DNA from 3 places in the Martelella sp. FOR1707 genome. Region 1 is predicted to be linked to each of the others. Evidence: riboswitches for the same ligand, from Rfam matches in the RefSeq annotation. Region 1 holds a riboswitch; each other region holds the start of a gene.
What was found. Region 1 has a riboswitch for thiamine pyrophosphate ahead of thiM (hydroxyethylthiazole kinase). Riboswitches for the same ligand answer to the same signal wherever they lie in the genome.
Positions count from the first base shown of each region.

Region 2: it holds a riboswitch for thiamine pyrophosphate, as region 1 does, so the genes downstream of both, thiB (thiamine ABC transporter substrate binding subunit) here and thiM (hydroxyethylthiazole kinase) in region 1, are expected to answer to the same signal.
Region 3: it holds a riboswitch for thiamine pyrophosphate, as region 1 does, so the genes downstream of both, V6765_RS08780 (ABC transporter permease) here and thiM (hydroxyethylthiazole kinase) in region 1, are expected to answer to the same signal.

Region 1 is NZ_JBAKFP010000002.1:799,005-809,621, forward strand. Features, by position in the region: gene thiD (bifunctional hydroxymethylpyrimidine kinase/phosphomethylpyrimidine kinase) at 24-839, opposite strand; gene thiE (thiamine phosphate synthase) at 836-1,474, opposite strand; gene thiM (hydroxyethylthiazole kinase) at 1,465-2,259, opposite strand; TPP riboswitch at 2,302-2,396, opposite strand; gene V6765_RS07745 (CoA-acylating methylmalonate-semialdehyde dehydrogenase) at 2,451-3,947, opposite strand; gene V6765_RS07750 (LysR family transcriptional regulator) at 4,344-5,228, shown strand; gene V6765_RS07755 (dual specificity protein phosphatase family protein) at 5,238-5,804, opposite strand; gene V6765_RS07760 (TonB-dependent hemoglobin/transferrin/lactoferrin family receptor) at 6,052-8,259, shown strand; gene V6765_RS07765 (phosphoglycerate kinase) at 8,356-9,552, opposite strand; gene V6765_RS07770 (potassium/proton antiporter) at 9,704-10,617, opposite strand, start outside.
Region 2 is NZ_JBAKFP010000005.1:305,502-316,118, forward strand. Features, by position in the region: gene mdoH (glucans biosynthesis glucosyltransferase MdoH) at 1-85, opposite strand, end outside; gene V6765_RS15690 (hypothetical protein) at 160-336, opposite strand; gene V6765_RS15695 (glucan biosynthesis protein) at 320-1,939, opposite strand; gene V6765_RS15700 (FKBP-type peptidyl-prolyl cis-trans isomerase) at 2,313-2,750, opposite strand; TPP riboswitch at 2,979-3,077, shown strand; gene thiB (thiamine ABC transporter substrate binding subunit) at 3,114-4,124, shown strand; gene thiP (thiamine/thiamine pyrophosphate ABC transporter permease) at 4,500-6,116, shown strand; gene V6765_RS15715 (thiamine ABC transporter ATP-binding protein) at 6,131-6,778, shown strand; gene V6765_RS15720 (M48 family metalloprotease) at 6,882-8,390, shown strand; gene V6765_RS15725 (RNA polymerase factor sigma-32) at 8,408-9,271, opposite strand; gene V6765_RS15730 (CarD family transcriptional regulator) at 9,479-10,051, opposite strand; gene fdxA (ferredoxin FdxA) at 10,495-10,617, opposite strand, start outside.
Region 3 is NZ_JBAKFP010000003.1:180,501-191,117, reverse strand. Features, by position in the region: gene purE (5-(carboxyamino)imidazole ribonucleotide mutase) at 1-253, shown strand, start outside; gene V6765_RS08815 (5-(carboxyamino)imidazole ribonucleotide synthase) at 250-1,323, shown strand; gene ykgO (type B 50S ribosomal protein L36) at 1,453-1,578, shown strand; gene V6765_RS08805 (tetratricopeptide repeat protein) at 1,635-2,240, shown strand; gene V6765_RS08800 (MFS transporter) at 2,477-3,727, shown strand; gene V6765_RS08795 (hypothetical protein) at 3,785-4,375, opposite strand; gene V6765_RS08790 (hypothetical protein) at 4,538-4,741, opposite strand; gene V6765_RS08785 (ABC transporter substrate-binding protein) at 4,894-5,838, opposite strand; gene V6765_RS08780 (ABC transporter permease) at 5,869-6,582, opposite strand; TPP riboswitch at 6,691-6,792, opposite strand; gene V6765_RS08775 (sugar porter family MFS transporter) at 7,007-8,335, shown strand; gene V6765_RS08770 (lysine-2,3-aminomutase-like protein) at 8,437-9,495, opposite strand; gene V6765_RS08765 (LysR family transcriptional regulator) at 9,546-10,511, opposite strand.

The sequences.
Region 1 (10,617 bases):
GGCTGACTGCGGGGTGGACGGCATCACGTTTTGGTGACTTCGCCCCAAAGCGCATGGAAATGATGGGTCGGCCCGTGGCCGGAGCCGACATGCAGGCTGTCGGCCGCCGCAATCGCGCCGGAGACATAACGCTTGGCGTTTGCGACCGCCTCCGAAAGAGGCGCGCCCTTGCCGATCTCGGCCGCGATCGCGCTTGAAAGCGTGCAGCCCGTGCCGTGGGTGCTCGCGGTATCGATGCGCGCGCCCTCCAGCCATTCATGGCCATTGGCGGTGACCAGCAGATCCGGGCTTTCCGCGCCCTCCAGATGGCCGCCCTTCAGAAGCACTGCCTGCGCGCCGAGACCTCTCAGCGCGGTTGCCTGCTCGATCATCTGATCGCGGGTGGTGGCCGTATCGGCGTCGAGCAGGGCGGCGGCCTCGGGCAGGTTTGGCGTCAGCACGGCGGCAAGCGGTATAAGGTGCTCCTTCAGCGCCTCGATTGCATCTTCCGGCAGCAACCGGTGGCCGCCCTTGGCGACCATGACGGGATCGAGCACGACCGGCACCTCCACATGGTGGCGCAGGCTGTCAGCGATGGTGACGGCGATATTGGCATTGACCACCATGCCGATCTTGATCGCGTCGACCTTCACGTCATCGAAGATCGCGGCGATCTGCTCGGCGACGAAGGCCGAGGGAACCTCGTGCACGCCGGTGACGCCGCGCGTGTTCTGCGCCGTCAGGCCCGTCATCGCCGCCATGCCATAGGTGCCAAGCGCGGAAAAGGTCTTGAGGTCGGCCTGAATGCCGGCGCCGCCCGAGGGGTCGGACCCGGCGATCGAGAGGATGTTTGCGATCATTGCTTCGCCTTCCGGATGGCTTCGGCAAGATCCGCCGTCGCCTGATATGGGTCGGGCTGGCCGCAAATGGCCGAAACGACGGCGATCCCGTCGGCCCCGCTTTTGAATGTGGCCGCCACATGCTCCCCTTTCAACCCGCCGATGGCAACTGCGGGCAATCCGCAAAGGTCGATCATCGCGGAAAGGCCGGCAAAGCCTACGGGCAGCGCGTGGTCTGACTTGGTGCTGGTGGCAAACACCGGCCCGGCGCCGATATAGTCTATGCCGGCGGGATCAAAGGCGCGCGCCACGTCGAGGCCATTGACGGAAACGCCGAGAATCTTGTCGTCGCCGATCATTTCCCGCACCTCACGCGGATGCGCATCCTCCTGGCCGACATGAACGCCATCGGCATCGATCGCGATGGCGGCCTCGACGTCGTCATTGACGATCAGGCGGAACGGCGTTCCGGCCGTGACCTGTTTCAGCGCGAGGCCCATATCGATGCGTTCGCGGGTCGAGGCGTGCTTCATGCGGAGCTGAACCATGGTCGCGCCGCCGGCAATGGCATCCCTGGTGGTGGCGACCATGCCATAGTCGCCGCAAAGGTCCGGGTCGAGAACGAGATAGAGGGAAAGGTCGAATTTCATGGCCATTCAATCTCCGCTTCAAGGTCAAGCGCTTCGGGTGTCACGGCGGCAAGCGCATCGAGGAAATGGACCTGGAACGAGCCGGGGCCTTCCGCCTTTCGATGCGCGCGGCTGCCGGCCACCGCGTAATGGGCAAGCGCCGCGACCGTCGCCTCGAAGGCGTCGTCACGCCGTGCTCCGGCATAGCCGCCGACAAGCGCCGTCAGCGCGCAGCCGAGCGCCGTCACCCGCGGCATCAGCGCCGAGCCGCCGCCGATACGGGCGACGCGGCTTCCATCGGTCACGAAATCGCGTTCGCCGGTGACCGCCACCACCATGTTGCGCTCTCGGGCAAGCGCCTTCGCTGTCTCTTCAGCGGCGGCAACGCTGTCGCCGGCATCGACGCCCTTGCCGGCGCTGGTGGCGCCGGAGAAGGCGAGGATTTCGGAGGCATTGCCGCGCAGGATGGTGGGGCCGAGGTCGAGGATTTCGCGCGCGGCCCTGGCGCGGAAGCCGGTGGCGAAATGGGCGACGGGATCAAATACCCACGGCGTTTGCTTGCCGTTGGCCGTCTCGATCGCGGCCTTCATGCCAGCAAGCCAGTCGGGGGATAGCGTGCCGATATTGATGGTGACGGCGGAGGCGATGCCGGCGAATTCACCGGCCTCTTCCTTGGCGTGGACCATTGCCGGGGAAGCGCCGGCGGCGAGCAGCACATTGGCCGCGATATTCATCGCCACGTAATTGGTGATGCATTGGGTAAGCGGCGCGTCCGCGCGCATTTTCTCAAGTATGGGGGCGATATCGGCCATCGGCGTCCTCCTTGTTTGTCGCGGAGGAACTCGGGCGCCGAAGCGAAAACCCGAGTGACTCCCTCCGCCGGCATGATCCGGATCAGGTTCCAAGGGTTCATCTCAGCCCGCTCTCACGGGCGCCCCTGTCGCTCTTAGTGGCCGCTATATAGCAGAAAAACGCCGCCCGGTAAGGGGCGGCGCTACGGTATTTACTTCATCGTCGGCATCGAGAATTCGGCGCCGGCGCGGATGCCCTTGGGCCAGCGCTGGGTGATGGTCTTGAGGCGCGTGTAGAAGCGCACACCTTCCGGGCCATGCATGTGGTGGTCGCCGAAGAGCGAGGCCTTCCAGCCGCCGAAGGAGTGGAACGCCATCGGAACCGGGATCGGCACGTTGACGCCGACCATGCCGACCTTGATCTTGTGGGCGAATTCGCGGGCGGCATCGCCATCGCGGGTGAAGATCGCCGTGCCGTTGCCGAATTCATGGTCGTTGATCCACTCTGCGGCCTCATCATAGCTCTTGGCGCGGGCGACGGAGAGAACCGGGCCGAAAATCTCTTCCTTGTAGATCTTCATGTCGGTGGTAACCTTGTCGAACAGGGTCGCGCCGACGAAATAGCCGTTCTCATAGCCCTGCAGCTTGAGATCGCGACCGTCGACCACCAGTTCGGCGCCTTCTTCCACGCCCGAGTTGATGTAGCCGGTCACGCGCTCGAGTGCGGCCGCCGTCACCAGCGGGCCCATATCGGCTTCCGGATCTGTGCCGGGGCCGACCTTCAGCGCGGCGATGCGGGGCTTCAGCTTGTCGATAAGCTTGTCCGCCGTCTCGTCGCCGACGGGAACGGCGACCGAAATCGCCATGCAGCGCTCGCCGGCGGAGCCGAAGGCGGCGCCCATCAGGGCGTCGGCGGCCTGGTCCATGTCGGCATCGGGCATCACGATCATGTGGTTCTTGGCGCCGCCCAGCGCCTGGCAGCGTTTGCCGTTGGCTGTCGCGGTGGTGTAGATGTAGCGCGCGATCGGGGTCGAGCCGACGAAGGAGACGGCCTCGATATCCGGGTCGTTCAACAGCGCGTCCACGGCTTCCTTGTCGCCCTGGACGACGTTGAAGACGCCATCGGGCAGGCCCGCTTCCTTCAGCCATGCGGCAATCAGCAGCGAGGCGGACGGGTCGCGCTCGGACGGCTTCAGCACGAAGCAGTTGCCGGCGGCCAGCGCGATCGGGAACATCCACATCGGCACCATGGCCGGGAAGTTGAACGGCGTGATGCCGGCGACGACGCCGAGCGGCTGGCGGATCGCATAGCTGTCGACGCCGGTGCCGACATTTTCGGTGTATTCGCTCTTGAGAAGCTGCGGGGCGCCGGTCGCGAACTCGACCACTTCCATGCCGCGCTGGATTTCGCCGAGCGCATCGGAATGGACCTTGCCGTGCTCGGCGGTGATGACTTTCGCCATCTCGTCGATCCGGTCTTCCAGGATCGACAGGAACTTGTTCAGGATGCGGGCGCGGCGCAGCGGCGTGGTCGCCGCCCAGTCCGGAAAAGCTGCCTTGGCGGCCTCGACGGCGGCGCGCACATCGGCGTTGCTGGCCAGCGAAAGCTCGCCGCTTTGCTCGCCGGTGGCGGGGTTATAGGTCGGCACGGTACGGGTGCTGGTTCCCGCAAACGGCTTGCCGCCGACAAAATGCTGAATGGATTTCATGGGTTATTCCTCCGGTGTTGCTGCCAATGAGGCTTTTTGAATTTTGGAGCCATCGATCCCCCGCTTGAGGGCAGGGCTGTTGTCCATGGCCTTTCCGCATGGCCCCCCAATCTTCTCACCCCGGAGGGGAGAGATGTCGCGAAAGGGGCAGTGAGGGGGGAGGTTTTCACCGCGAACGCCTCACAATTGGATACGCTGCGCCACCCTCACTGCCCCTTTCGGGGCATCTCTCCCGCCAGCGGGAGAGAGTATTGGGAGCAAGCCGCAAGGCCATATTCAATTCCCTTGCCTTCCAGGGAAAGATCGATGCTGTATGCCGGCACTATCGCCTATTCATTTCTGCAAAGAAACAGGATAAATCTAAAATCCATTGTGCAAAAATTGTAGGGCAGGCGAATGGATTGGGATCATCTGCGGGTCTTTCTGGCGGTGGCGCGGCGCGGGCAGATACTGGCGGCGGCGCAGGCGCTCGGGCTCAATCACGCCACCGTCGCCCGACGGCTGAATGCGCTGGAAGAGTCCCTTGGCGAACCGCTGTTCGAACGCCGCCCCTCCGGCTCGACGCTGACGGAGGCCGGCGAGCGGCTTCTGGCGGTGGCCGAGCGGGTGGAAACCGAAATTCTGGGCATTGCGGAGGATACCAGGGCGCGCGGCGCCAGCCTTTCCGGCACGGTGCGGGTCGGCGCGCCGGACGGGCTCGGCACCTATTTTCTGGCCGCCGAACTCGGACGCCTGCAGGAGGAGCATCCGGGCCTGATCGTGGAGCTTGTGCCGCTGCCGCGCACATTCTCGCTGTCGAAGCGCGAGGCGGATCTGGCAATCACGCTCGATCCGCCGGCGGAAGGCCGGCTTGTGGTGTCCAGGCTCACCGACTACACGCTCGGCGTCTATGCCGCTTCGTCCTATCTGCGCCGGCACGGCACGCCCGAAAGCGAGGAGGCGCTTGCCGACCATGTGGTCGTCACAGGCGTGGAAGACTATGCCTATGCCTCGTCGCTGAATTATGCGGGGCATCTTGCGCGCTTTGCCGGCCGTCAATTCCGCTGCGCTGGCGTTGCCGGGCAAATGGAGGCGGTGAGGGCGGGAATTGGCATCGGCATCCTGCATGATTTCGTGGCCCGCGACTGCGAGGGTCTGGAGCGCATCCTGCCGTCCGTCGGCTTTCGCAGGGCCTATCATCTTCTCTCGCACCCCGATACAGGCAGCCTTGCGAGAATCGCGCTCATCCGCGCGTTTCTGGCGCGTCGGTTCAAAGAGGAGCGGTCGCGTTTCGCGCCGTAGGGAACGCCCTCAGCTATCGAGGCCGAGAACTTTCTCGAAGTCCTCCCAACTCGTGTCCATGGCGTAAGGGCCGATGCCGGGCAGGGCGACGTGGCCGTAAAGCGGGGAAAGCTGCCACTCGGCGGTTTCCTCGTCGATGCCGCCCAATTGCTGGAGATACATCACGGAGGCAAGCCCGGTGCGGTCTGCGCCGGCCTTGCAGTGGATCAGGATCGGTTTGGGCGCATCGCGCATCAGCGCCAGCAATTCCATGCTGCGCTCCGGCGACAATATGGTGCGATCGGACATCGGAAAGTCGATATGTTCGACGCCCTTCTCAGCGCTCACCCTGATCTCGTCGTCATACCACGCCCGGCCGGGGCTCGCGCCGCGCAGGTTGATAACGGTCCTGATGCCGTGCCGGTCGATATAACGCGAAAGCGCGTCCGCGCTGGGCTGCCCCGAGCGATAGAACTCGCCCGCCTTGACCTCGTGAAAATTGCCGCTCAACTGAAGGCCGCCAAGATAGACGCCGCTGGTCAGGACCAGCATGCCGACAGCGGCCGCAACCCGGCGCGCGAGACGCTTCTTGTTCATCCGGTAGTCCTCTTTACCCGTGGCTCATTATAGCCGGGTTTTCGCCCGCGCGACAGCTGTGATGACGCATATCCGGCACAGGCGGTGCAAATGTGTCAAAACCCGGGCAATTTATCTTGACACTTATACTCATGTTTTATAGCGGATAGTCCAACACCGGCTGACCGCCGGAAAATGCCCAGCCAGCCAGTACGCCATGCCGTTCGCAAGCCAGCCAGGTTCTTCAGTGAAAAAGAAGGATTCGGTGATGCGTATTTCGCGGATTTTGGCATCGTGCACGGCTCTGGCCACCCTTATCAGCGCCACGGCCTCTTTGGCTCAGGACAGCACCCAGACGACCGTGCTTTCCCCCGTCAGCGTGACGACAACGGGCGGCAAGGAGGGGATCGCCGACACCCCGCTTGCCACAGAGACAACGCGCGAGGATCTCGACCAGAACATCGTCACCGATTTTGACGATTACACCCGCATTCTGGAACCGGGCGTGACCTTCGTGGGCGATGATGCCGGCTCGGTCAACATTCGCGGCATGCAGGGCCCGCGCGTTTCCACGGTCATCGACGGCATCCAGATTCCCTATCTCGATGACACTGCGCGTTCGGACGCCAGCGGCGGCGGGGATGCCTTCTCGTTCGATTCGATCGCGACGATCGACATCGTGCGCGGCGCCGACAGCTCGCGCTCTGGCAGCGGCTCGCTCGGCGGCACGGTGGTGCTCAGAACGCTTGAGCCCGAAGACCTGATCGATCCCGACAAGGGTTATGGCGGCCGCATCGGCTTTACCTATGACAGCGCCGATAACAGCATGGACGGCGAGGGCGCGTTCGCGATCCAGTCGGGCGGTACCGCGCTTCTGTTCCAGGGCGATATCGCCACGGGTGATGAAATGAAGAACCAGGGCGATGTCGGCGGCTATGGCGCGACCCGCAGCGAGCCGAACCCGGCGACCTTCGACGAGAACAACCTGCTGTTCAAGATCCGCCAGAACATCATGGAAGCGCACACCATCGGCCTGACTGTGGAACGGTATGACCGCAACAAGGATATCGAGCTGCTGACCGATCAGGGGGCGACCTATGCGCTGGACAACTGGAACGGCACCGAAGACAAGCATCGCGACCGCGTCTCGATCGACTACAATTACAACGCCATCGCCGATGACGGCCTGATCGACCAGGCCTTCAGCACGTTCTACTGGCTGAAGAGCGAGCGCGAAAGCGGCACCTCCGGCATCCGCCTGCCCTCGCGCGGCGCACCGCCCTTTGGCGAATATTCGCGCACATCCAAGACCGACGAGGAACGCTACGGCTGGTCGGGCTGGGCCGAGAAGAGCGTGGAGACCGGCTCGCTGTTTCATACCTTCACGCTCGGCGGCGATTTCTACTATTCGCAGACCAGCCAGTATTCGAGCGGCGTCGACAATTGCGGTCCCGGGCCGTTCCGCCCGTTCAGCACCTGCAGCTTCCTGCATACCAACCAAGCCGACACGCCCGATGTGAACGGCTATGTTCTCGGCCTATACGCCCATGACGAGATCGTCTTCGGCGACAGCGGCTTCGCGCTGACACCCGGCGTGCGTTTCGACTGGTATCAGTACGACCCGCAGGAAACCGCCGCCTACCGCAACAACCCGAACTATAACGGCCTGCCGGAAGGCCAGAGCGACTGGCACATTTCGCCGAAGCTGCTCGCCACCTACGAGCTCAACGACTTCACCCAGCTCTACGGCCAGATCTCGACTGCCTTCCGCGCGCCGACGCCTGGCGAGCTTTACGTCGACTACGGCGCGCCGGGCAGCTATCTCAGAATCGGCAATCCCGATCTCGAGCCGGAAACAAGCTGGGGCGTCGAGCTCGGCGCGAACTTCGGCGATGATGACGATGGCGGCCGGGTCTCGGCCTTCTACAGCCGCTACAAGGACTTCATCGACACGCAGTCCGTCGAACCGGCCGATCTCGGCTTTGCCGCCGGCCTCTACCCGCTCGGCATCACCCAGACCGTCAATATCGACAATGTCGAGATTGCCGGTATCGAGGCGAGCTACCAGAAGACCTTCCTCAATGACTGGGACATGCACGCCTCGCTCGCCTTTGCGCGCGGCTGGAACATGGATACCAATGAGATTCTCGGTTCGGTCGCGCCGCTGAAGGCGGTGATCGGCGGCGGCTACAATGTCGAGACCTGGGGCGCGAACGCCAACTGGATCCTTTCGGCCAAGGTGCCGGATGGTTCCACCGCCGAGTTCAAGGCGCCGGGCTACGGCATCGTCGACGTCACCGCCTGGTGGTCGCCGGAGCAGTTCGAGGGCCTGCTGGTCCAGGCCGGGGTCTACAACCTGTTCGACCAGACCTACTACAACGCGCTGGACCTGCAGGACACCGACATGACCCAGCCGGAGCGCTTCTATTCCGAGCCCGGCCGGACATTCAAGGTATCGGTGACGCAGACGTTCTAACGGACGTCAGACGCGTATGAAGAAGCCGGCCTCCGAGGGGGCCGGCTTCCTGCTTTCTGGAATTCTTCCCGCCTCGAAAAGACGAGGCGGCAGAGACTACTTCTTCAATATCTCAACGCCCGGCAGAACCTTGCCTTCCATCCATTCCAGGAATGCGCCGCCGGCGGTGGAGACATAGCTGAAATCATCCTTCACGCCGGCGTGGTTGAGAGCGGAGACGGTGTCGCCGCCACCGGCGACCGAGGTCAGCTTGCCCGCCTTCGTGCGTTCCGCAGCGAACTTAGCAGCCGAGACGGTGGCCGCGTCGAAGGGCTCGATCTCGAAAGCGCCGAGCGGTCCGTTCCAGACCAGCGTTTCGGCCTTCTCGATCCACTCGTTGATCGCCTTGACGGATTGCGGGCCGACATCGAGCATCATCTTGTCGGCCGGGATCGCGTCGATCGCGACGGTCTCGTTTTCCGCATTGGCCTTGAACTCGCCGGCGACAACGCCATCGACGGGCAGCACAATCGCGCAGCCTGTCTTCTCCGCTTTCGCCATGATGGTGCGGGCGGTGTCGGCCAGGTCGTGCTCGCATAGCGACTTGCCGACATCGATGCCCTTGGCGGCAATGAAGGTATTGGCCATGCCGCCGCCGATCACCAAAGCGTCGACCTTGTCGATAAGGTTTTCCAGAAGATCGATCTTGGTGGACACCTTGGCGCCGCCGACGATCGCCACGACCGGGCGCTTCGGATTGCCGAGGCCGCTTTCCAGCGCTTCGAGCTCGGCCTGCATGGTGCGGCCGGCATAGGCCGGCATGTGGTGGCCGAGGCCTTCGGTCGAGGCATGGGCGCGGTGGGCGGCGGAAAAGGCGTCGTTGATATAGACATCGCCGTTCGCGGCAAGGGCCGCGACGAAATCGGGATCGTTCTTTTCCTCGCCCTTGTGGAAGCGGGTGTTTTCCAGAAGCAGGATATCGCCGGCGCGCATCGCCGCGATCGCCTTGTCGGCGGGCTCGCCGACGCAGTCATCGGCGAAGGCAACGGCGTGATCGAGCACTTCCTCGACGGCGTGGACGATCGGCTTCAGCGACATGTCGGGCACGACCACACCCTTGGGGCGGCCGAAATGGGCCATCAGGATAACCTTGGCGCCCTTGCCGGAAAGCTCGGTGATCGTCGGCGCGACGCGCTCGATCCGGGTCGTGTCGGTCACCCGGCCGTCGCTGAAGGGCACGTTCAGATCGACGCGCACAAGAACGCGCTTGCCGTTGATGTCGGGCAGATCGTCGAGGGTCTTGAAGGCGGGCATGGGTCGTCCTCTTGCGTGTTGCGGCACCCCGGGGAAGGGCGCGGGTTTGGCTGTGGCGCGTCTCGATATCTGCTGAAGGCGGCCACTGAAATCAACGAATGGAGTCCTATTCAAAAACCGCCCGCTCGGCAATGTCGCGACGATGAAAAGCCTAGCGCCGCACCCTTCGGCGCAGACGGGCGAAGAAGCGGCTCAGGGAGCGGAGAGGGCTTGTAGGGCGTTCGATTGCGCCATCGCGCCAGACCCCGACCGACGTAATATTGTGGTCTTCATCGGCATCGCGCACGATCAGCGCCAGCGGACCGAGATGCAGGCGGTCGGCGATGATCGGCTTGCCGCCGAGTTCCTGTTTCATGTAGTCGGCAAGCCGCATATCCTCGATCCCCGGCGGTATCGTGACCGTCGGGTCGATCGCGCGCAGCTCCTTTACGGGGCGGTCGGGCAACAGGACCTGTGTGCCCAGCAGCGGTTCCTCTCCGGCCTTCGCCGCAAGTTTCGGATCGGCGAAAAGCTGGTCCAGCAGGTAGGACATGCCGGGGATCACGAACAGATACAGATAATCGCCGGCCTTGAGGTTGCCGGCGTAGAAATAGCGCATGGAAAGCCCGTCGCGCACCACCAGCGATGGGATCGCCCAGCGCGGTATCGACGCGCCGTCGAGCACCGGCGCGCCTTCGGCAAGGCGATAGACCAGCAATTCGTGATTGGCCTTTTCGTGAAGGTCGATGTCGACGATCTCCAGCGCCCCGGTTGCCCTCGGCTGAACCAGCTTCAGGAACCGTGCAAGCGGCGCCAGCGTCCAGCCCTGCAGGATCAGCGAAACCAGCACCATGACGAAGACAATGTTGAAGATGCGCCCGGCATTCTCCAGCCCGTAAAGGCTCGGCAGGATCGCAAGCAGAATGGAGGCCGCGCCGCGCAGGCCGATCCAGGCGATGAAATTGGTCTCGCGCGGGCGGTAATCGAACTTCCACAGGCAGAGCCAGACGGCGGCGGGGCGGGCGACGAAAACCAGAAACAGCGCCAGCGCAAAGGCCGGGAGGAAAATCTCGGGAAAGTTCCGCG
Region 2 (10,617 bases), on a different contig from region 1:
AGAAAACGTCCATCGCGATGCGAGACGCCGCAATCGCGATGATTGCGGCGAATACGATCGAAAAGGTCCGTCTGAAGGCCAGCATCGGTTATCCCTTTGGTCCTTGCGGGCCTCACCGTTGAAAACGGAAGGCCGCCCGGAAAAGTTACCTTCCGGTTCCTAGAGCCGTGCCGAGCGCGGACGCTGCCACACGAGAACCGGCGACAGGATCGTCGCGATCACGCCGCGGCGGCGCGGGCGCTCCAAAAGCTGCTCGGGCATGGGAAGCGGCGCGGACGCCGGAAGAAACCGGCTGAATTCCATGTTCTGATCCGACCCGTCAATTTGGTTGGTCATCGCCTTTTCTCCACTGATATAACCAGATTTCACTCACGTCGCGGCTGCCGTCCGTCAGCGCCCCGACAATTTCCACCGGCGCGTCGCCGGCGGGCTTGATATCGATTGCCAGACGCCAGACGCCCTGGCCTCTGATCGCCGAGACCGTGGAATGCACGACCTCGCCATTGGTAATGTGCAGGCGCTCCTGCAGTTCCGAGCCGGGCGCCATGTCATCCAGCGGGCCGCCGGCAAAATCGACCACGAGCTTGCGCACGTCGTCATCGTCATTGGCTACGCCCGATACGCCGCCTTCGCCACTGCGGATATCGACAACGCGGGCAAGCCGGGCCTGGTCTTCCTCGATCGCGCCCCAGGTCAGCCGGTAGCCGAACTCGGCCGATCCGCCTTTCTTGGCGGGCGCTTCCGGCTGCCAGAAGCAGACGATATTGTCGTTGACTTCCTTGTCGGTCGGGATCTCGACCAGCGAAATCGTGCCCTTGCCCCAGTTTCCGGCCGGCTCCACCAGAAGCGACGGCCGCCGCTCGTAATGGGCCTCGGCGTCCTGATAATCCTCGAACCCGCGATGGCGCTGGTAGAGGCCGAACGCCCGCGGATTGGTCTCGCCAAAGAACGAATTGGCGAGCGTCTTGGCATTCTGCAGATTGCGCCAAAGCTCGGTGCCGTCGGCACGCACGATCTTGAGACCCTCGCTGTCGTGGACCCGCTCCCGATAATCATCAAAGGCATGATGGTTGGCGGGACCGAACAGGAACATGGAAGTCATAGGGGCAACGCCGAGACGCTCGATATCGTTCCGGAAAAAGAGTCGCGCGGTGACATCCATGCGCGTATTCTTGCCCGGCGTGATCACGAAACGGTAGGCGCCGGTCACGCTCGGACCATCAAGCGCCGCAAAAACGGTGATCTTGTCCTTCTCCGTGCCCGGCCGCATGATGTAGAAGGCGGAAAAGCGCGGAAACTCCTCGCCCTGGCTGGTCGCGGTATTGATCGCAAGGCCGCGCGCCGAAAGGCCATAGAGATTGTTCTGGCCGAGCGCGCGGAAATAGGACGAGCCCAGGAACGAGATCAGCTCGTCGGAAACTTCCGGGCGGTTCAGCGGATAGTTGATCCGGAAGCCCGCGACCCCCGGCAGCTTGACGCCATGAAACTGCTCGACGTCGAGCGGCGCGCGGTAGATGAAGTCATCGCCGGTGAACTCGAGTTTCTGCGCAACGCCGTCGGCGACCTCGTAGATATCGACCGGCGTCTTGAACAGCCAGCCGAGCGCGAAGGCCTGAAGCTGAAAATCGGACTGGTCGCGCCAGATCGCCTTGTTGGGATCGTAGCGGATCGCGCGGTAATCATCATATTGAAGGTCCCGGAACGGTTCGGGGACCTCCTGGGAGGGCTCCTCGTAAGCCTCCCCGGCCTTGGCCTTCATCTGTTCGGTAAGCGTGTCGAAATTGAACGCGTCAGGAGGCGGCGCTGACGCCTCGACCGTTGCATTGGCTTCCGGCATCTTTCCCGGCTCGACCGCCTGCTGCGCGAAGGCCTTGCCGCCCACCCCCGAAAGAGCGAGCACGCCGACCGCGGTCTGGGCCAGAAAGGTTCGTCTCTTCATGCGTAAATCCCGTTGGCTTTAAATGGATAGATAAAATGAAATGGTGCAGAGCAGCATACTCATTCCCTTCGCCCGCCGGAAGCGCGCAGGCGCGGTTGCGCGAACGCCCGTCCCCAGACGGGCGCGGACGAGTCACAAACGAGGCAGGCCCGTTTCGGTTCCATCGCTGAAGAAGAATATTTTCGATCGATAAAATAGACGTTCCGGGAATCCGGCATGGGGATGGCTCATCAAAAAGGGCTGACACACACATTTGCGTACCAGCCCATTATTAGCAAAGCCATTCAGCCAAAGAATGGCAAAATCATGGCAATGTGCCACCTTCGCGCCGCAATATTTTCACATAGTTCGAAAACGGCGCGGAAGGCCCTGATCAGGCGGCCTTCACGATCTCGACCAGTTCGACGGCAAAATTCAAATCCTGGCCCGCGAGCGGATGATTGGCGTCGACGGTGACTTCCTGTTCCTCGACCTTGGTCACGATCAGCGGCACGGTCTGGCCGTCGGGCGTGCGCGCCTGAAGCTGCATGCCGGGGGCAACTTCCACTTCCTGCGGCATGGCGGAGCGCGGCACGACCTGCACCTTCTGCGGGTCATGGGGGCCATAGGCTTCGCTGGAATCGACCTTCACGTCGCGGCTGTCGCCAACATTCATGCCGGCGATCTCGCGGTCGAGGCCGGGAATGATCTGGCCGGCGCCGACGGTGAATTCCAGCGGCTGGCGGCCTTCGGAACTGTCGAAGGTCGAACCGTCATTGAGAGTTCCGGTGTAGTGAATACGAACGGTATCGCCCGCTTTTGCTTCTGTCATCTCGTGTGCTCCTTCCTTGAAACACTGCACGCTGGCCGAGATCGGCCGCGCCGTTTTCGGTTTTCCAGAGTGCTTTCGCCCCTGAAGGATGAGCCGACACGCTTTATTTCGCATGACGACCGACTTTTCGTCCGGCACGCCGGACACGCCCTCTACCTAGTGCTTCCGGGCCGTTTTTTCAAATCGTGCGCCTCTTGAAATGCCGGGACCGCCGCGATAGGTGTTTGGTCAGCTCTAACGGGGTGCGATTTTCGCTGAGAGGCCTGCGGCCAACCCGAAGAACCTGATCCGGCTAGCACCGGCGGAGGGATTAGACGCGCAGGACGCCGTTTTCCCCTTCAGTACCGAACACAAGGAGGCGTCATGACCTATCGCACGACCATCGCCATTCTCGCGCTTGCGGCCCTTCCGGCGCTGCCGGCAGGCGCTCAGGAGAACAAGGTCCTCACCGTCTATACCTATGAAAGCTTCGATGCCGAATGGGGACCCGGGCCGTTGGTGAAGGAAGCCTTCGAGAAGACCTGCGGCTGCACGCTGAAATTCGTCAGCGTCGAGGACGGCGTTGCGCTCCTCAACCGGCTGAAGCTCGAAGGCCAATCGAGCCCGGCCGATATCGTTCTGGGCCTCGACAACAATCTTGTGCACGAGGCGAAGGAAACCGGCTTCTTCGCAAAATCCGGCGTCTCGACCGAGGCGGCCGATATCCCCGGCGGCTTTTCCGACGATATCTTCGTGCCGTTCGATTACGGCTGGTTCGACATCGTCTACGATACCGAAAGCATCGACAACCCGCCGACAACGCTCGACGAACTGGTGAACGGCCCCGCCGACCAGAAACTGGTGATCGAGGACCCGCGCACCTCGACGCCGGGCCTCGGCATGCTGTTGTGGATGAAATCGGTCTATGGCGATGACGCTGCCGCCCAATGGGAAAAACTCTCCGACCGGATTCTGACGGTCGCGCCGGGCTGGTCGGAGGCTTACGGCCTGTTCACCAGCGGCGAGGCGCCAATGGTGCTGTCCTACACCACATCGCCGGCCTATCACGAGATCGAGGAGGGGAGCGGCCGCTACAAGGCGATCGATTTCCAGGACGGGCTCTACATCCAGATCGAGGTCGCCGGCATGACGACGATGGCCGATGATCCCGACCTTGCAAGGTCCTTCCTCGAATTCATCCTGACCCCCGGCTTCCAGGACGCGATCCCGACCCATAACTGGATGATGCCGGCGGCCGCGACCAGCGAACCGCTGCCCGCCGCCTTCGAAAACGCCGTCAAACCGCAAAAGACCCTGCAATTTGCCCCCGGCGTCGTCGCCGAAAACCGCCAGAAATGGATCGACGAATGGCTGAACGCCATGAGCGCGCGGTGAGAGCGATAGGTCCGGCGGTGAGGCGCGAGCGCGAGGCTACCTCGCCTCCGGCGCAGTGCGGCGAACCGCGCCGCATAGCCCCCCAATCTTCTCGCCCCGGAGGGGAGAGATGTCGCGACAGCGACAGTGAGGGGGGAGTCTTTCCCCGCAAACGCCCTCACGATCTGATACGCCGCGCCACCCTCACTGCCCCTCTCGGGGCATCTCTCCCGCCAGCGGGAGAGAATACTGGAAGCAAGACGCGCGGCACATACGCAATAGACCCGCTCCCTGAAAGGCGAGGTGGCCGACGGGTCCAGCACAAGGCTGCAGATTCATTCTCCACGCGCTGCCGGGCTCATCCGCCCGCCTGCGCCTGAGCGAGAGGGCCGCGCCATGCTGATGTCCTCCTCCGAACGCCGCCGCAGCTATGGCTACGGCATCGCAGCCCTCGCCGGCGTCATCGGCTTTATCGCGATCGCCATTATAGCGCTTTCCGGGTTCGGGCGGCTGCAGGCTTCGGTGGCGGTGTTCGAGGAGCCCTATGTCTGGCGCATCCTGCGCTTCACGCTCTGGCAGGCCACGCTGTCGACGCTGATTTCGGTGGCGCTGGCCATTCCGGTTGCGCTGGCGCTGGCGCGGCGTCCGCATTTTCCGGGCCGGCTGTGGATCGTGCGGCTGATGGCGGTGCCGCTCGGCCTGCCGGTGTTGATCGGCGCGCTGGGGCTGATCGGTATCTGGGGCCGGCAGGGGATATTCAACGATCTGCTGACGCTGGCCGGTTTCGGTCGCCCGCTCCAGATCTACGGTCTGCAGGGCATTCTGCTGGCCCATGTCTATTTCAACCTGCCGCTCGCCGCCCGCCTGTTTCTGGCGGGGCTGGAGCGGGTGCCGCAGGAATATTTCAAATCGGCGGCGATGCTCGCCATGCCCGGCCGCGCGGTGTTCCGCTTTGTCGAATGGCCGGTGATCGCGCCGCTGATCGCCGGCGTCGCCGGGCTGATCTTCATGCTGTGCGCCACCTCGTTCACGCTGGTGCTCATTCTCGGCGGCGGACCGGCGGCGACCACGATCGAGGTCGCGATCTATCAGGCGCTGCGCTTCGATTTCAATCCCGCCCGCGCCGTCGCCCTTGCAGGCATGCAGATCGCGCTGACCGGCCTGGTGCTGATCGCGCTCGCCTTTCTGCCCAAGGCCGACGATCCCGGCACAAGTGCCGACACCGCCATCGCCCGCCCGGATGGCGCTGGCCGGCTGAAGGCGCTGGCCGACGCCACCATCATCGCGCTGTTCACGGTTGCCCTCGCGCTCCCGCTCGCCATGATCGTCATCAAGGGCGTGGAGGCCGACCTCATCAAGCTGCTCGGCGAAAGGATTTTTCTGCGGGCGACGGCGACCAGCCTTTCGATTGCGCTTGGTGCGGCACTGCTCTCGCTTCTCGTGGCGCTCGCCTTCATTGCCGCGACAGGCGCGGTGGCAGCGGCAAAACGTCCGAGCGCCGTCGAGAAGGGTTTCAGCGCGACGATGGCTGCGATGGGATCTCTGGTGCTGCTGGTGCCGCCGATCGTGCTGGGCACCGGTTGGTTTCTGCTGCTCCGCCCCTTCGGGCTGACCGATGCGGCCGCGCCGCTGGTGGTCGCCGGCATCAACGCGCTGATGGCGCTGCCCTTCGTGCTGCGGGTGCTGCAGCCGGCGATCGCGGTTCACAGGGCGCGCACCGCGCGGCTTGCGGCAAGTCTCGGCCTTTCTGGTCTCTCTCGGCTGCGCATTGTCGACTGGCCAGGGCTGAAACGGCCGCTTCTGACGGCGCTCTCCTTCGCCATGGCGCTGTCGCTCGGCGATCTCGGCGCGGTGGCGCTGTTTGGCGGCGATGACCTGACCACGCTGCCCTGGCTGCTCTACAGCCGGCTCGGCAGCTATCGCACGGCGGATGCCAACGGGCTGGCGCTGATCCTCGGCGCGATCTGCCTTATCCTGATGGTCGCCGGCACGCGCCGGCAGGCCGCGCGATGAAAGGGAAAGCGACCATGCCCGTCGATATCACGCTTGACGATGTTGCCCTCAAACTCGGCGACAAGGATTTCCGCTTCGATGGCCAGATCGAGGGCGCAAAGGTGAGCGCGGTGACCGGCCGCTCCGGCTCCGGCAAGACGACGCTGCTGAACCTGATCGCGGGCTTCGAAAAGCCCGACAGCGGCGACATCCTGATTGCCGGCGAGCGGATGAACGGGCTGCACGTCTCCGATCGCCCGGTGACGGTGGTGTTTCAGGAAAACAACCTGTTCGCCCATCTCGATATCTTCACCAATGTCGGCCTCGGCCTGGACCCGGCGCTGAAGCTCGATGAGGCCGGACGGGAGGAAGTGTGCGACGCGTTGAAACGGGTCGGGCTCGAAGGCTATGACGGGCGCAAGCCCGCGACACTATCGGGCGGTGAACGCCAGCGCGCCGCGTTTGCGCGGGCACTGGTACGCGACCGGCCGGTTCTGCTGCTCGACGAGCCATTCGCGGCGCTCGATCCCGATATGCGCGGCGAGATGGGCAGGCTGCTGCTTGAACTTCACCGCGAATCCGGCAATACCGTCGTTATCGTCTCGCACGAGCCGGACGAGGTGGAGGCGATCGCCGACCACCGGCTGGTTGTCGAGAACGGGCGACTTTCCGCGCGCTATTGACCCTTGGCGCACGAAACGACAAATATGATAAAGTAAAACAGGCGCCGGGCGGCTTTCGCCGGACCGCAGTGATCAGGGACGCGTTCATCCGGACGCGACAGGCATGGTGAATAAGGTCGGCCGCGGCCTCACGCAAGACAGACGCAGGCGCTTCCTGCCGGGAGTGCGGCCATCCGTGTTCGTATTGATCGCGGCGCTGGGGCTCGCCTCGTGCCAGACCAACGATACCTTCTTCATCCTGCCGGAAACGCCTGCCAGCGCCGAGCAGACCGTCGACGCGCTGACCCGCAACGATCCGAACGCGGCGATGGGCGCGCGCGAGCATCCGCGCATTCTCGAGAGCTATGGCGGCCAGTACCGCGACCCGCAGGTGGAAAAACTGGTGGCCCGCGTGGCCGGCGCGCTGACGGCGGTTTCGGAGAATCCGCGCCAGACCTACCGGATCACCATCCTCAATTCGCCCAGCATCAATGCCTTTGCGCTGCCGGGCGGCTATCTCTATGTCACGCGCGGGCTGCTGGCGCTTGCCACCGATGCCTCCGAGATCGCCGCCGTGCTGTCGCACGAGATGGCGCATGTCACCGCCAATCACGGCATTGAGCGCCAGCGCCGCGAGGAAGCGGAAGCGATTTCCAACGAGGTGATTTCCGAGGTTCTGCCGGGCAATCCGGAGGTCGACCAGATCGCCGCGCGCGGCAAGATGCGCCTTGCCGCCTTCTCGCGCCAGCAGGAGCTGGAAGCCGACGCGATCGGCATCCGCATGCTGGCGGAAGCCGGCTACGACCCCTATGCCGCCTCGCGTTTCCTGCGCTCGATGGCGGCCTATGCGCAGTATGAATCGGCGGGCGCGGAGGGCGAGAGCCTCGACTTCCTGTCGAGCCATCCCAACACGCCGCGCCGTATCGAACTTGCCGCCCAGCAGGCCGCGCTCTATGACAATGTCGGCGCCTCGGAAGTCGGCCGCGATTATTTCCTGAACGGAATCAACGGGCTGCTTTACGGCAGCAATCCGGACCAGGGCTATATCCGCAACCGCGATTTCTATCATCCCAAGCTGCAGATCGCCTTCCAGGTGCCGCCTGGTTTCGTGATGACGGACAAGGCCAATGCGGTGGTCGCCACCGGACCCGGCGATGTCGCTATCCGTTTCGATGGGGTCAAGGCCAATGGCCGGCGCGATCTCGAGGAATATATCAGGAGCGGCTGGGTGACGGGGCTGGTCGATGGCTCGGTCCAGTCGACCACCGTCAACGGCATGCCGGCCGCGACCGCGAAGGCGGTTGCCGGCGACTGGGTGTTCGATGTCACGGTTATCCGCGATGGCGGCGATATCTATCGCCTGCTGACCGCCGCACCGCGCGGCAGCGGCGCGCTGGAGGATACCGCCTTTTCCGTGCGGTCTTCGTTCCGCAAGCTGTCGCCCGCCGAGGCCGCCGATCTGAAGCCATTGAGAATTCGCATCGTCACCGTTCAGCCGGGCGACACGGTCGCCAGCCTCGCCGCGAAGATGATGGGCACCAACCGCAAGCTCGCGCTGTTTCAGGTGCTGAACGCGCTGCCGCCGGGCGCAACGCTGTCGGCGGGCGAAACAGTGAAGATCGTTTCGCAGTAACGGGCGGGCCAACGCCTTCAGGCGATCGCCAGTTCCCCGGTGTTTTCGGATGTCATCGCCATCTTCAGCTTTTCAAGCGCCCTGGTTTCGATCTGGCGGACGCGTTCCTTGGAGATGCCAAGCTCCGCGCCGAGTTCGGCGAGCGTGGCGCTGTCGTCGGCAAGCTTGCGGGCGCGGATCACGCGGTTTTCCCGGGCGGTCAGCTTGGTCAGGGCGCGCTTCAGCCGCAGATGAAGCCGTTCGCCATCGATGATGCCGGAGACCTGCTCCTCGGGCAGCGGCGCGTCGCAAACCAGAAGGTCGATCCGCTCGGCGCCCTCTTCGCCGTCATTGCCGACGGGGGCCTGAAGCGAGGCGTCATTGCCGGAAAGCCGGGCGTCCATGACCTGCACGTCCGAGACCGAAACGCCGAGGCTGGCGGCGATTTCTTCGTAGATCGCCTGCGAGCTCATGCTGCGGTCGCGCGCGGCGATCTTTGCGCGCAGGCGACGAAGCTTGAAGAACAGCGCTTTCTGGGTGGAGCTGGTGCCGCCGCGTACGATCGACCAGTTGCGCAACACGTAATCCTGCATTGAGGCCCGGACCCACCAGCTTGCATAGGTCGAAAACCTGACGCCGCGCTGATGATCGAACCGTGCGGCCGCTTCCAGAAGGCCGACATAGCCTTCCTGCACCAGATCCGACTTGGGAAGGCCGAAGCCGCGGAACTTGCCGGCCATCGAGACCACCAGCCGCAGATGCGCCATCGCGATATCGTCGCGCGCATCGCTGTCGTCCTTCACCCGCCAGCGGGTGGCAAGCTCGGTTTCCTGTTCGCGTGAGAGATAAGGCGCTGCCATTGCTGCGCTGGCAATGCGGTGGTCCTGTACGTCGATATCCATGGCGTGGCTCCCGGAAGGCGCGTTGTTTGGGCCAACGAGGGCTTCGGGACGACAAGCGCATCCGTTGCTCCTCGAAAAGATCAACGCAAAGCGGGGCCATTTAGTTCAACGTAGAATTCATTTTTTCAGTTCAAAGGGCTGGATCATAAAAAAATCCGGCCTAAAAGACCGGATTTTTCATTCGATACACTGCTGGAAGCGCCTTGATCAGGCCGCTTCCTCGCGGGCGTCGTCTTCGTCTTCCGCCGCCTTGCCGCGCTTGGGGCCCTTGGCAAGGTGGGTTTCGATCAGGCGGACAGCCTCGGTTTCCGACATCTTGTTGACGGCGGCGATTTCGCGCGCCATGCGGTCAAGCGCCGCCTCATAGAGCTGGCGTTCGGAATAGGACTGCTCGGGCTGGTTCTCGGCGCGATAGAGATCGCGGACCACCTCGGCGATCGAGATCAGGTCGCCGGAATTGATCTTGGCGTCATATTCCTGCGCGCGGCGCGACCACATGGTGCGCTTCACGCGGGCCTTGCCCTGCACAACCTTCAGCGCGCGCTCGACGAAATCGGTCTCCGACAGCTTGCGCATGCCGATGCTCATGGCCTTGGCCACCGGCACCTTCAGGCGCATCTTGTCCTTGTCGAATTCGATGACGAAAAGCTCGAGCTTCATGCCGGCCACTTCCTGCTCCTCGATCGCGCTGATCGTGCCAACGCCGTGGGCAGGGTAGACGATCGACTCGCCGGGCTTGAAACCGTGGCGGCCGGCAGGTTTTTTCTGTTGTACTGTCATAGGCTTTCAAAAACTCCCTGTTACGCATCCGGCGGGCGCCGGTTCCGGACATGCATGATCCGGAGGGTGGGGCAACGGAGGTTGCCACCCACTGTTTCCATCGAACGGGCAACGAAAAGCGACGCGAAATCCCGATCTGAAGGCAAGGCCCTCAAAAATTCCGATTATTCGACGTTTGGATTGATTTCTTTCTTCGGCTTTTAAGACAAAGCTGCCGTTTTATGGGTCAGTGCCAATTATATAGCATGTCACGCAGCAGAAATCAATGAGCCGTGCACCCGTGACGCATCGTCACCGGCGGGAGGGTGGTCCATGGCCGACACGTAACCGAATTGGCGCGCTTCGCCAAGCCCAAAATTGTGCCCCGGCCGGAAAAAAAGCTGCGGTCGTTGACGATGCGTCAATTACCGGGGCATGCCGGAATAAGCCGGTCGGCGCGACGCTCAGTCGCCCGCGCCGGGCTTGTCGGAGAAGAATTTCTCGAACTTGTTTTCGACGCCGTCCATCTCCTCCGCCTCGGGCAGCGGCTCTTTCTTGATGGTGATGTTGGGCCAGGATTCGGAAAA
Region 3 (10,617 bases), on a different contig from region 1:
GTTGCCGGTTTTCGGCGTGCCGGTGCAGTCGCGCGCGCTCTCCGGCCAGGACAGCCTGTTGTCGATCGTGCAGATGCCGGCGGGCATTCCGGTTGGAACGCTCGCCATCGGCAAGGCCGGCGCTGTCAATGCGGCGCTTCTGGCGGCAGCCGTTCTGGCGCTGGCCGATCCGGAGCTTGCAGGTCGGCTCGATGAATATCGCGTGCGCCAGGCGGCAAGCGTTGCCGAATACCCCATCGACAAGGACGAATGAGTTTCATGAAGACCATCGGTATCATCGGCGGCGGCCAGCTTGGCCGCATGCTGGCCATGGCGGCCGCCCGGCTTTCGATCCGCACCGTCATTCTGGAGCCGCAGGAAGATTGCCCGGCCGCCCAGGTCGCGAACCGTCATATCGTGGCAGGTTATGATGACGAGGCGGCGTTGCCCGAGCTCGCTCGGGCCTGCGAAACCATCACCTATGAATTCGAGAATGTGCCGGAGAAAAGCGCCGCGCTTCTCTCCGCCGAACGGCCTGTCTATCCGCCGGCCCGCGCGCTGTCCGTGTCGCAGGATCGGCTCACCGAAAAGACCTTCCTCAACGACAGCGGCATCGCCACCGCCGGTTTCCGGGCGGTTGATACCGCTGAGGACCTTGCGGACGCGCTTGAGGCGTTCGGTGGACGCGGCGTGTTGAAGACCCGCCGCTTCGGCTATGACGGCAAGGGGCAGTGGGTGTTTGACGGCAGCGACAATGATCCGGAGGCCGCTTTCGCAGCGCTCAATGGCGCGCCCGCGATCTTTGAGGAGTGGATCGATTTCGACCGCGAAATCTCTGTGATCGCCGCGCGCGGCATGGACGGCACGATCGTCTGTTTCGATCCGGCCGAGAATGTCCACCGCGAGGGCATTCTGCGGACCTCCACCGTTCCGGCCAGCGTTTCGCCGGACATTGCGGCGGCTGCCCGCGCTGCTGCAGAGCGGCTGCTGATCGGACTCGATTATGTCGGGGTTCTGGGGCTGGAACTGTTCGTCGCGCGCGACGGCAGGCTGATTGCCAATGAATTCGCCCCGCGCGTTCATAATTCCGGCCACTGGACCGAGGCGGCCTGCGTCATCTCGCAGTTCGAGCAGCATATCCGCGCCGTTTGCGGCCTGCCGCTGATCGACCCGTCACGTCACAGCGATTGCGTGATGCATAACATCATCGGCGACGACATGGAGCGGATTCCGGAGTGGATGACGACCGAAGGCGCGCTCGTTCATCTCTATGGCAAGGCCGAAAGCCGTGCCGGGCGGAAAATGGGTCATGTCACCGTGCTGGAAAAGCGTCGCGACGGTTGACTTGGCGGCGATCATTCGCTAGGTAGCGGCCACTGTCCGGCGCGCTTTTTTGTAAGGCGCGCCTTTGAATATCAATTCTGACCGCCTTTACTGATCAGTCGAGAGCGGCACAAACAGCGGATCGAAAACATGAAGATCAAGAATTCGCTCAAGGCGCTCAAGTCCCGTCATCGGGAAAACCGTCTGGTGCGCCGCAAGGGCCGGGTATACATCATCAACAAACAGAACCCGCGCTTCAAGGCCCGTCAGGGCTGAGATATTAAGCGCATTATCTGTTTGAATTTTCGCCATGACGGGATACCATTCCCGTCATGCGCTTTTTTGTGTCCGCCATTCTGATCCTCGCCGCCCTGGCCATTGCCGGCCCGCTGCCGGCGCTTGCGCAGGGCAATGCCGCGGAGGATCAGGTTTCAGAAATGCCCGACGTGGTTGTCGAGGCCGATCCGCTGGACAGGCTTTATGATCGGCTGAAACGCACAAGCGATGCCCGGCAGGCGGCGGATCTCGCCCGCCAGATCGACGAATATCTCGATCGCTCGCCAAGCCCCACGGTTTCCCTGCTGATCGAATGGTCGGATGATTCGGAGAATAACGGCCGCACCGCCGCCGCGCTCGATTTCCTGTCGGAGGCGATCGCGCTGAGGCCGGACGAGGCAGCCCCCTACCGCAAGCGCGCCGTGCTCCATTACACCCATGGCGATCTCGAACGCGCCATGGACGATATCCGCACATCGCTGTCCTTGGAGCCGCGCGATTTCGGCGCGCTCGGTCTGATGGCGACCATTCTCGACAGGACCGGGCGGCAGGAGGCCGCAGTCGCGGTCTGGCGGCGCTATCTCGAATTCTATCCCGCCGACCGCGATGTCGCGGCCTTTGTCGAAAGCACGCTGAACGAGCGGGCGGGCAAGCGGATTTAGGTGTCGGTTTTATCGCCGTCATCGTCGTGCGTTGATCGCATGGTGGCTTGCGCGAGCCCCTGGATCGGATATTCCGACATATCGCCTTGAACGCCTCGCTTCGGAAACCGTTGCAGATTTTAGCGCGCGCGCGTTTCAGTCAGTTTCTGTGCGCAAATGAGACACCCTGCAACCCGGCAAATGTTCACAATAAGCTGATGCCGAACACCAATGGCGGGTCGGCTTGAGGGGCGTCGATGGTCACAGTCTTGTCAGGTATCTGGGCCCTGCTGGTCGGCATTGTCCTGATCATGCTCGGCAACGGCATGCAATTCACCCTCATCGGCCTGAGGGGCGGTTTGGAGGGTTTTTCTGCGACGGCGCTCGCGGTCGTGACATCCGGCTATTTTGTCGGCTTTCTTTCGGGCGCCCGCTATACGCCGTCATTGATCCGCAATGTCGGGCATGTGCGGGTCTTCGCAGCGCTTGGCAGCTTCATGTCGGCCGGGCTCATCACCTTTCCCCTGATCGTTGAGCCGTGGGCGTGGACCTTGCTGCGCATCCTCGTTGGCTTCTGCATGTCGGGCATCTACGTTACGGCGGAAAGCTGGCTCAACGATGCCTCGACCAACGAGACGCGCGGCAAGGTGCTGTCGGCCTACATGATTGCACAGACGCTCGGCATTATCGGCGCGCAGGGGCTGTTGACGCTTGGCGACGCGCGAACCTCCGTGCTTTTCATCGGGGCTTCGATCCTCGTCTCGATCTCATTTGCGCCCGTGCTTCTAACCGTTGGGCGAGCGCCGCGGACGGAGGTCACGCGACCGATGCCCTTGCGTGAGCTCTATCGCCAATCGCCGCTTGGCACAGTCGGCATATTCTTTCTTGGAAGCGCCTATGCGACGCAGTCGGGCATGGGCGCCGTCTTCGGCGCGCTGATCGGCATGACGGCGGACCAGATATCGCTGTTCGTGGCAATGCTGTTTGCGGGCGCTCTCGCGCTGCAGTATCCGATTGGCTGGATTTCGGATCGTGTTGATCGGCGCACATTGATCTTCGGAGCGTCGGTCGTTGCTGCTGCGGCGTGCCTTTGCGGTTGGTTGGCGGGCGGCGGATTATGGCCGCTGATGGCCTCCGCCTTCGTCGCGGGTGGAATGACGACGCCTCTTTACGCGCTCTTCCTGGCCTACACCAATGATTACCTTGCGCCTGAAGATATGCCGGCTGCGTCGGGCGGTCTGGTCTTCACGTTCGGGCTCGGCGCCATTATCGGCCCGCTTGCCACCGGCTGGGCGATGGAACGGGCCGGACCGTTCAGCTTCTGGCTCGTTCTCAGCGTGACATTCGCTGGAATCGCGCTTTACGCGCTCTATCGAATGACACAGCGGCCCGCTATTCCTGCCAGCCAGACCGAAAGCTATCTCGGCGTTACGCCAACCGCGACGCCGGTTGCCGTCGAAGCTGCCAGCGCCTGGGCTGCTGAACAGGCTGAAAGCGAAGGCGAGTGAACACGACCCGCCGCCAACGCCGTTTCGCGCAACCGCCAGGCCTCGGTCCGGAACGCTCTATCGGCCGCAAGCGGCAAACAGCCGGGGCAGAACCTCTTCCGATCCGGCAAGGTCGAAGGCGAGTTCATTGGCCTTGCCGTCAGCGCCGGTGACTTCGAAGACCACTTCACCGCTTTCGGCGAAATCCTTCAGGATGGTATAGGCATCGTCATCGTAGAGGGCGGCGCGCGTGCCCTCCATGGCGTTGACCCAGCCTTCCTCATAGTGGCGATCGCTGTCGACCGTGTAGTTGACGTCGATAAAGCCGTCATCGGCGATCGCGAAGGCGCCCGGTTCACTCGAAACATCATAGTCGAGCGCGACGATGAGCGTGCCGTCGAGGCACTCGCCGGAAAGCGTCCAGTGTTTGTGTTCCCTCATCAGCTGATACGCATTGGATGCGACCATCAGCATATTGATGTCGTCATAGGCCTTGCCCTCGTCGCCATACGACCACCAGCCGATCATTTCCTTATATCCGTTTTCGGAGGCGAGCTGACCGTAGACGCCGGAGTAGTCGATTTCCGGATGGTCCGGATCGGCCCAGTCCTGCGCCATTGCGGAGGAGGCAGACAGAAGGATGACGAGGGGAAGGTATTTCAGGTGCATGCAATTTCTCTGTAGGTCATGGATTCGGGTATGCGCTCGCCTATCTAGGGAAAATACAGCATGATTTCAATGCAATAGGGTATCCAACGGGGAAGCGTGAAATGCCCTTGAGGCTGCAGGCCCACACGCGCCGCGCGGACCCATGCCGACCGCTTGCAGCCGTCAGAAATGCATGACGTGGCGCAGCACGCGGTAGAGCAGATGCACCGCGAGTAGTGCGGCGCCGGCGGCCAGGACGAGGTGGGAGAGCGGGCTCAGAAGGCTGCCCTCGATGGTGCCCGCAACGTCGGGATATTGATAAAGCAAGATGCGGATGGTGAGGCCCGCAAGCCCGACCACCACCAGCACAAGGCCGGCAAGTTTCATGATCCGATCTCCTGTCGTGAAGGAATAGAGATCGGTCTTTGGATGGCGGTATCGCCGCAATTGTCGTCACAAAAGACCGAAACAGCGAGGCGGCATGCGCGCCGCCTCTTTCAATTCTTTATAATGTGCTTTTGTGGCGATTTGAGGCCGATCTACTTTTCCTGCGATAGCGACACTGAAATCGCGTCGACCGGCGGCGCTTCAGAGATCAGTCCATTTTCCGCCATGAACGCGCCGAAACGCTTGTAGCGTGCGGCATCGGAGGCCGCGGGACGCTTGGCGAAGCGGACGACGGATTCGGCGAAGGCCTGGCGGTTCAGCTCATCGTCGAGATCGGGATAGGCCTTGGCAAAGCTCTCCCATGCTTCCTCCGGATGGTTGACGATGAAGACCGTCGCCTTTTCGACAGCTTCGAGGAAGCGCGGCAGGCGGTCATCATCAAGCATCTCGCTGCGGGTCACGTAGATCAGCTCGTCATAGACCGGCACGCCATGCTCTTCCGGAAAGAACGCCTTGCCTTCGTGGCCGGCGATCCGCATCTGCGGCAGTTCGATATTGCGGAACGAGCCGATGGTGGCATCGACCTGTCCGGACAGCAGCGACTGGGTCAGCGCGAAATTGACGTTGATCAGGGTGATGTCGTCCCTGGAAAGGCCCGCGTTTTCCAGCATCGTGGCCACCACAGCGTCCTCGATGCCTGCCACCGAGAAGCCGATCTTCTTGCCCTTCAGATCGGCGACGGATTTGATCGGCCCGTCTTTCAACACCGTCAGCGTGTTGAGTGGGGTCGAGACCAGCGTGCCGAAGCGGACGATATCGATGCCGGCCTCGTGGTCGAGATAGAGATTGGGCTGGTAGTGAATGCCGATATCGACCTTGCCGGTCGCCACCATGCGCGGCACCATGGACGGGTCGGACGGCGGCAGCAGTTCCACATCGAGACCTTGGTCGGCGAAGTAGCCGTTCTCCTGGGCTACCACCAGCGGCCCGTGGTCGGGGTTCACATACCATTCAAGGATCACATCGAGTTTGTCGGCGGCGCTCGCCAGCCCGGGAGCCAGGGCAAGAGCGGCGGCGAATGCGAGTTTCTTCAGCATGTCATTCTCCTGTTTATCTGAACCGGTCGCTCAATCCTCATGCGACCAGCGGGTGAAGAAGGGAGCGGCGAGATCCACCGCCTTTCGAAACAGCACGGCCTCGAGTGCCAGGATCAGCATGGCGGCGAACACGGTGTCGCTCTGCATGCGGGCATTGGCCTGGACCATGAGAAAGCCGAGCCCTCCGGCAGACCCCACCCACTCGCCGACGACCGCGCCGAGCGGCGCGAGCGGGGCCGCGATCCTGAGGCCGGAAAACAGATGCGGCAGGGCCAGCGGCAGGCGGATATGGCGCAGCATTTCGAAATGATCCGCGCCATCGAGCTTCGCCGCGGCCACGACCTCCGGATCGGTGCGGCGCAGCCCGTCAGCGAAGCTGGAGGCGACGGGGAAGAAAACGATGATGGTCGTCATCACCACCTTGGAGGCGATGCCGAAGCCGAACCAGAGCACCAGCATCGGCGCGATCACAAACACGGGGAAAGATTGCAGCACCACCAGAACAGGCCAGATGAACCGTCCGATGCGGGGAAAGGCGGCAATGAAAATCGCCGCCATCGCGCCGAAGACCGCGCCCATGGCAAAGCCCGCCAGGATTTCCCTGAGCGTTACCAGCGCCTCTTCAAGCAGCATCGCGTGGGCGGTCTGGAATTTTGCCAGTACCGCAAGCGGCGGCGGCAGGATATAGCGCGGCAACTCGCCGAAGACGATGATCGACTGCCAGAGCACAAGAAGCCCGGACATGATCGCGAAAAAGGTGAGTGCCGCCGAAAGGGTACGCTTCACTCCCGCTCTCCCCGGCTAAACCGGGCAGCGAAGGCGTCAATAGAGGCTGATTTTCTGGGCGTGTCGCTCAAGACCAAACTCCGTTCCTACGCCGGCATAACCCGGATCAGGTTCAAGGGTTCGGCCATCGGCCATCTCAGTGTCACGGACACACCCCTCGGATGCGTCTTCTATGCCGCGCGGCGGCGCGCCGGTCAAGAGGCTCGGCGGCGAAGTCGGGAACGCCGCTAATATAAACGCCAAGGTCCAAAAGGATTTGACAACGGATGCCGTTTCGACTTTCAACTTTTGGTATAAGGCCGTTTGCGGTTTTCAGCGACGGTTCAGAAACGGGGTCATAAGAGGGGAAGGCGGCAGCTGCCGTCCAAGCGGAGGAAAACCCATGCTCATCGCCATCGTCATTGTGGCAGCGCTGTTCGGCATGCTCTTCGGTTTCGACCAGGGCGTGATTTCCGGCGCTCTGCCGTTCATCAAGCAGGATTTCACGGTTTCGGCCTTCATGGAGGGCGTCATCACCTCGGCCGTGCCGCTCGGCGCGGTGGCGGGCACCGTGCTTGCCATGGTCACCACCGATCGCTACGGGCGTAAGCCGATGCTGATCCTGGGCGCGTTGATCTTTCTGGTCGGCTCGCTGATTTCCGCGCTTGCCTTCAACCAGTATGTTCTGACACTTGCCCGCCTTCTGATCGGCGTCGGCATCGGCGCTTCGGCGATGACCGCGCCGATGTTTCTGGCGGAAGTCGCGCCGGCGCGCATTCGCGGCACCATCGTCTCGGCCTTCCAGTTGATGATCACCATCGGCATCATGGTGTCCTACATGTCGGACGCGGCCTTTGGCGGTTCGGGCGACTGGCGCTGGATGATCGGCGTCGGCGTGTTCCCGTCGATCGTGGCGCTGATCGGCATCCTGCTGTCGCCGGAAACGCCGCGCTGGCTGACGCTCAACGCCAATGCCGACAAGGCGCGTGACATCATCGCGAAGCTGCAGCCGGAATCCTCGCCCGCCGAGGTCGACGAGATCATCGCCGAGATCAAGGAGAGTGCCAAGGACGAGGAGGCGACGCCTGCCTGGAGCACGTTCCTGAAGCGCGGGATCCTGCCGGTGACGAGCTTCGCCATGATCGTGTTCGTGCTGCAGCAGCTTTCCGGCATCAACGCGATCATCTATTACGCCCCGGAAATCTTCAAGAATGCCGGCTTTTCCGGCACCACGACCGATCTTCTGGCGACCGTCGGCATCGGCGTCGTCAATGTCGCGCTGACCGTCGTCGCGATGTATCTGGTGGAGAGCATGGGCCGGCGCAAGCTCTTGATCCTCGGCTTCATCGGAACCGCGGCGTCGATGGCGCTGGTGACCGTGGCGACGATGATGGATGTCGCGGCAACCCCCTATCTTGCCATGATCGGCATTTTCACCTTCATCGCCTTCTTCGCCGTCAGTCTCGGCCCGTTGCCCTGGCTCTATATGGCGGAGCTGTTTCCGCTGCGGCTCAGGTCGCGCGGCATGGCGCTCGCCTCCGTCGCCAACTGGTTCTTCAACTTCCTGGTGGCGCTTGTGTTTCCGGATCTGCTGGCGGGCATCGGCATCGTCGGGACCTTCGCGATTTTCACCTTCTTCTGCATCGTCGGCATCGTCTACGCGATCGCTGCGGCACCCGAGACCAAGGGCATTACGCTGGAGGAAATCGAGGCGCGCACTATCGGCGCGTGAGGCCGGCAGCGCCGCCCCTCCAAACGAAGCGATCCTCGCCCTGGCCTTCGCTGAGGGCGAGGCGCAGCGGAGATGACGCACCGGCAGGGCCAGACTGGCGCTTACCGCCAGTCGGAATAGGAATGTTTTCCGCCCCGGTAATCCGTGACCTCGTATTCCGTCTCTCCGGTTTGCTCCAGATAGCAAGGGCCGATCGGCGCCTTGCCGGCTCCGCCCGGAATATCGAGCACATAGGTCGGCAGGCAAAGCCCGGAGATCGCGCCCTGCAACGCCCGCATCAGTGCCTGTCCGCGCGCGATCGGCACGGCGAAATGGGCGACGCCCTTGGCCATGTCGAGATGGTGGAGGTAATACGGCTTGACCCTGTTGGCGAGGAGCGTCCTGAACAGGGTCGCCAGCGTTTCGGCATCGTCGTTGATGCCCTTCAAGAGCACGGTCTGGGCAAACAGCGGAATGCCGCCATCGGCAAGCCGGGCGAGCCCGCTGCGCACCGCCTCGGTCAGCTCGCGCGGATGATTGACGTGGATGACGATATTGACCGTCTTGCGGGCCTGCTTCAGCGCCGCGACAAGGCCGTCGGTGATGCGCTCGGGCGTGACCAGCGGGGCGCGGGTGTGGATGCGGATCACGGCCACATGCTCGACTTCGCCAAGCGCCTTCATCAGCGCGGAAAGCCGGCGGTCGGACAGCACCAGCGGATCGCCGCCCGACAGGATCACCTCCCAGATTTCGCTATGCGCGCGGATATAGTCGAGCGCTGCGGCAAGCTCGTCCCGGTCAAGCGCGGCCTCCGGCTCGCCCACGGTCTCGCGGCGGAAGCAGAAGCGGCAATAGACCTGGCAGGCATGGGTCGGCTTCAAGAGCACCCGGTCGGGATAGCGGTGGGTAACGCCCTTTGCCCGCTCGAAAGCGCCATCGCCGATCGGGTCCTCCATCTCGCCGTCATAGGCTTCAAGCTCGCGGCGATCCGGCACGAACTGGCGCGCCAGCGGATCATCGGCGGCCACCGTGTCGATCGCCGACAGGATATGGGCCGGAATGCGGATGCGGAAATCCTCGGCAACCCGCGCGATATCGCCCGCCGCTTCCGCTGGCACGAGCCCGCGCGCCACCAGCGCATCGGTGTCGGTTATCGCGGTTTTCGCTTTGCTCTCGGACATGGTCGCCCCGTCGCCGGTTTCGTTCGGGGCGTTCTAGACGGTTTCCGCCGTCAAGCAAAGTCATCGGCGACCGGTGCGGCGGCAAGCGCGGCCTCGTTGAGAGGCGCGAGAATGCCCACGATTTCTTCCCTGAGCCAGGAATGCTCGGCATCGCGGGTATCGCGGCTACGCCAGTAGAGGTAAAGGTCGATCAGTGGCATTTCGAAAGGCAGGCGATAGACTGAAAGACCGATTTCCGGTTGCAACGCTTGCGCAAGGCTCGCGGGCAAGACGCCGATAATGTCGCTATTGCCAACGACGCGGGCGACGGCGAAATATCCAGGAAGCGTGAAGCGAACATGGCGAGCCCTCCCGATTCGGGAGAGCGCTACATCCTCGAAATGCGTGAAGTCGCGAGTGGCGGAGAAAATTGCCTGCGGCATTTCGCAGAATAGAGACAGCGGCATGGTGGCGCCCGGTTCTAGGGTCTGAAGTCCGGGATGATTGTGCCGTGCCACCACGACGTTGCGGGCAGAGAACAGGAACCGCCTTTCGATCCAGCCCGGCACCTCCGCGGCAATTGAGACGATCATGTCGAAGCCGTTTCCCGTCAGCAGTCCGGCAAGCTGGTCCGGCGCGGACGGCAGCATTTTCAAACGCATGTCGGGCGCGGCGCGGGTCATCCGGTCTACGAGGGCGGGCATCAGAAGCTCGGCGAAAAAATCCGACGCGCCGAGCAGAAAGCTTCGCTGACTTCGGTTGGGGTCGAAACCATCACGGCCAGCGAAGGCTTGTTCCAGGCCGTCCAGCGCTGATCTCACAGGTTCGCGCAAGCCGAGCGCATAAGGCGTTGCCACCAAACTGTTGCCTTCGCGCTCAAAAAGCGCATCGCCGGTAAGATCGCGCAACCGCTTCAGCGCGGAGCTTACCGCGGGCTGACTGAGACCGATAGCGGTACCCGCCCTGGTGGTATTGGGCTCGTCCAGCAGTGCGTCCAGTACCCGTAGCAGGTTGAGGTCGAGGTTTCTGAAATTCATGCTGTCGATAGGTCCTATCTAAACAATAGATTTCATTAATATCGGGTTTTCGGCGATATGTCAGCTGCGCTCCGGCCGGGTGCAATTGTTGAAATCCAGACAGGAA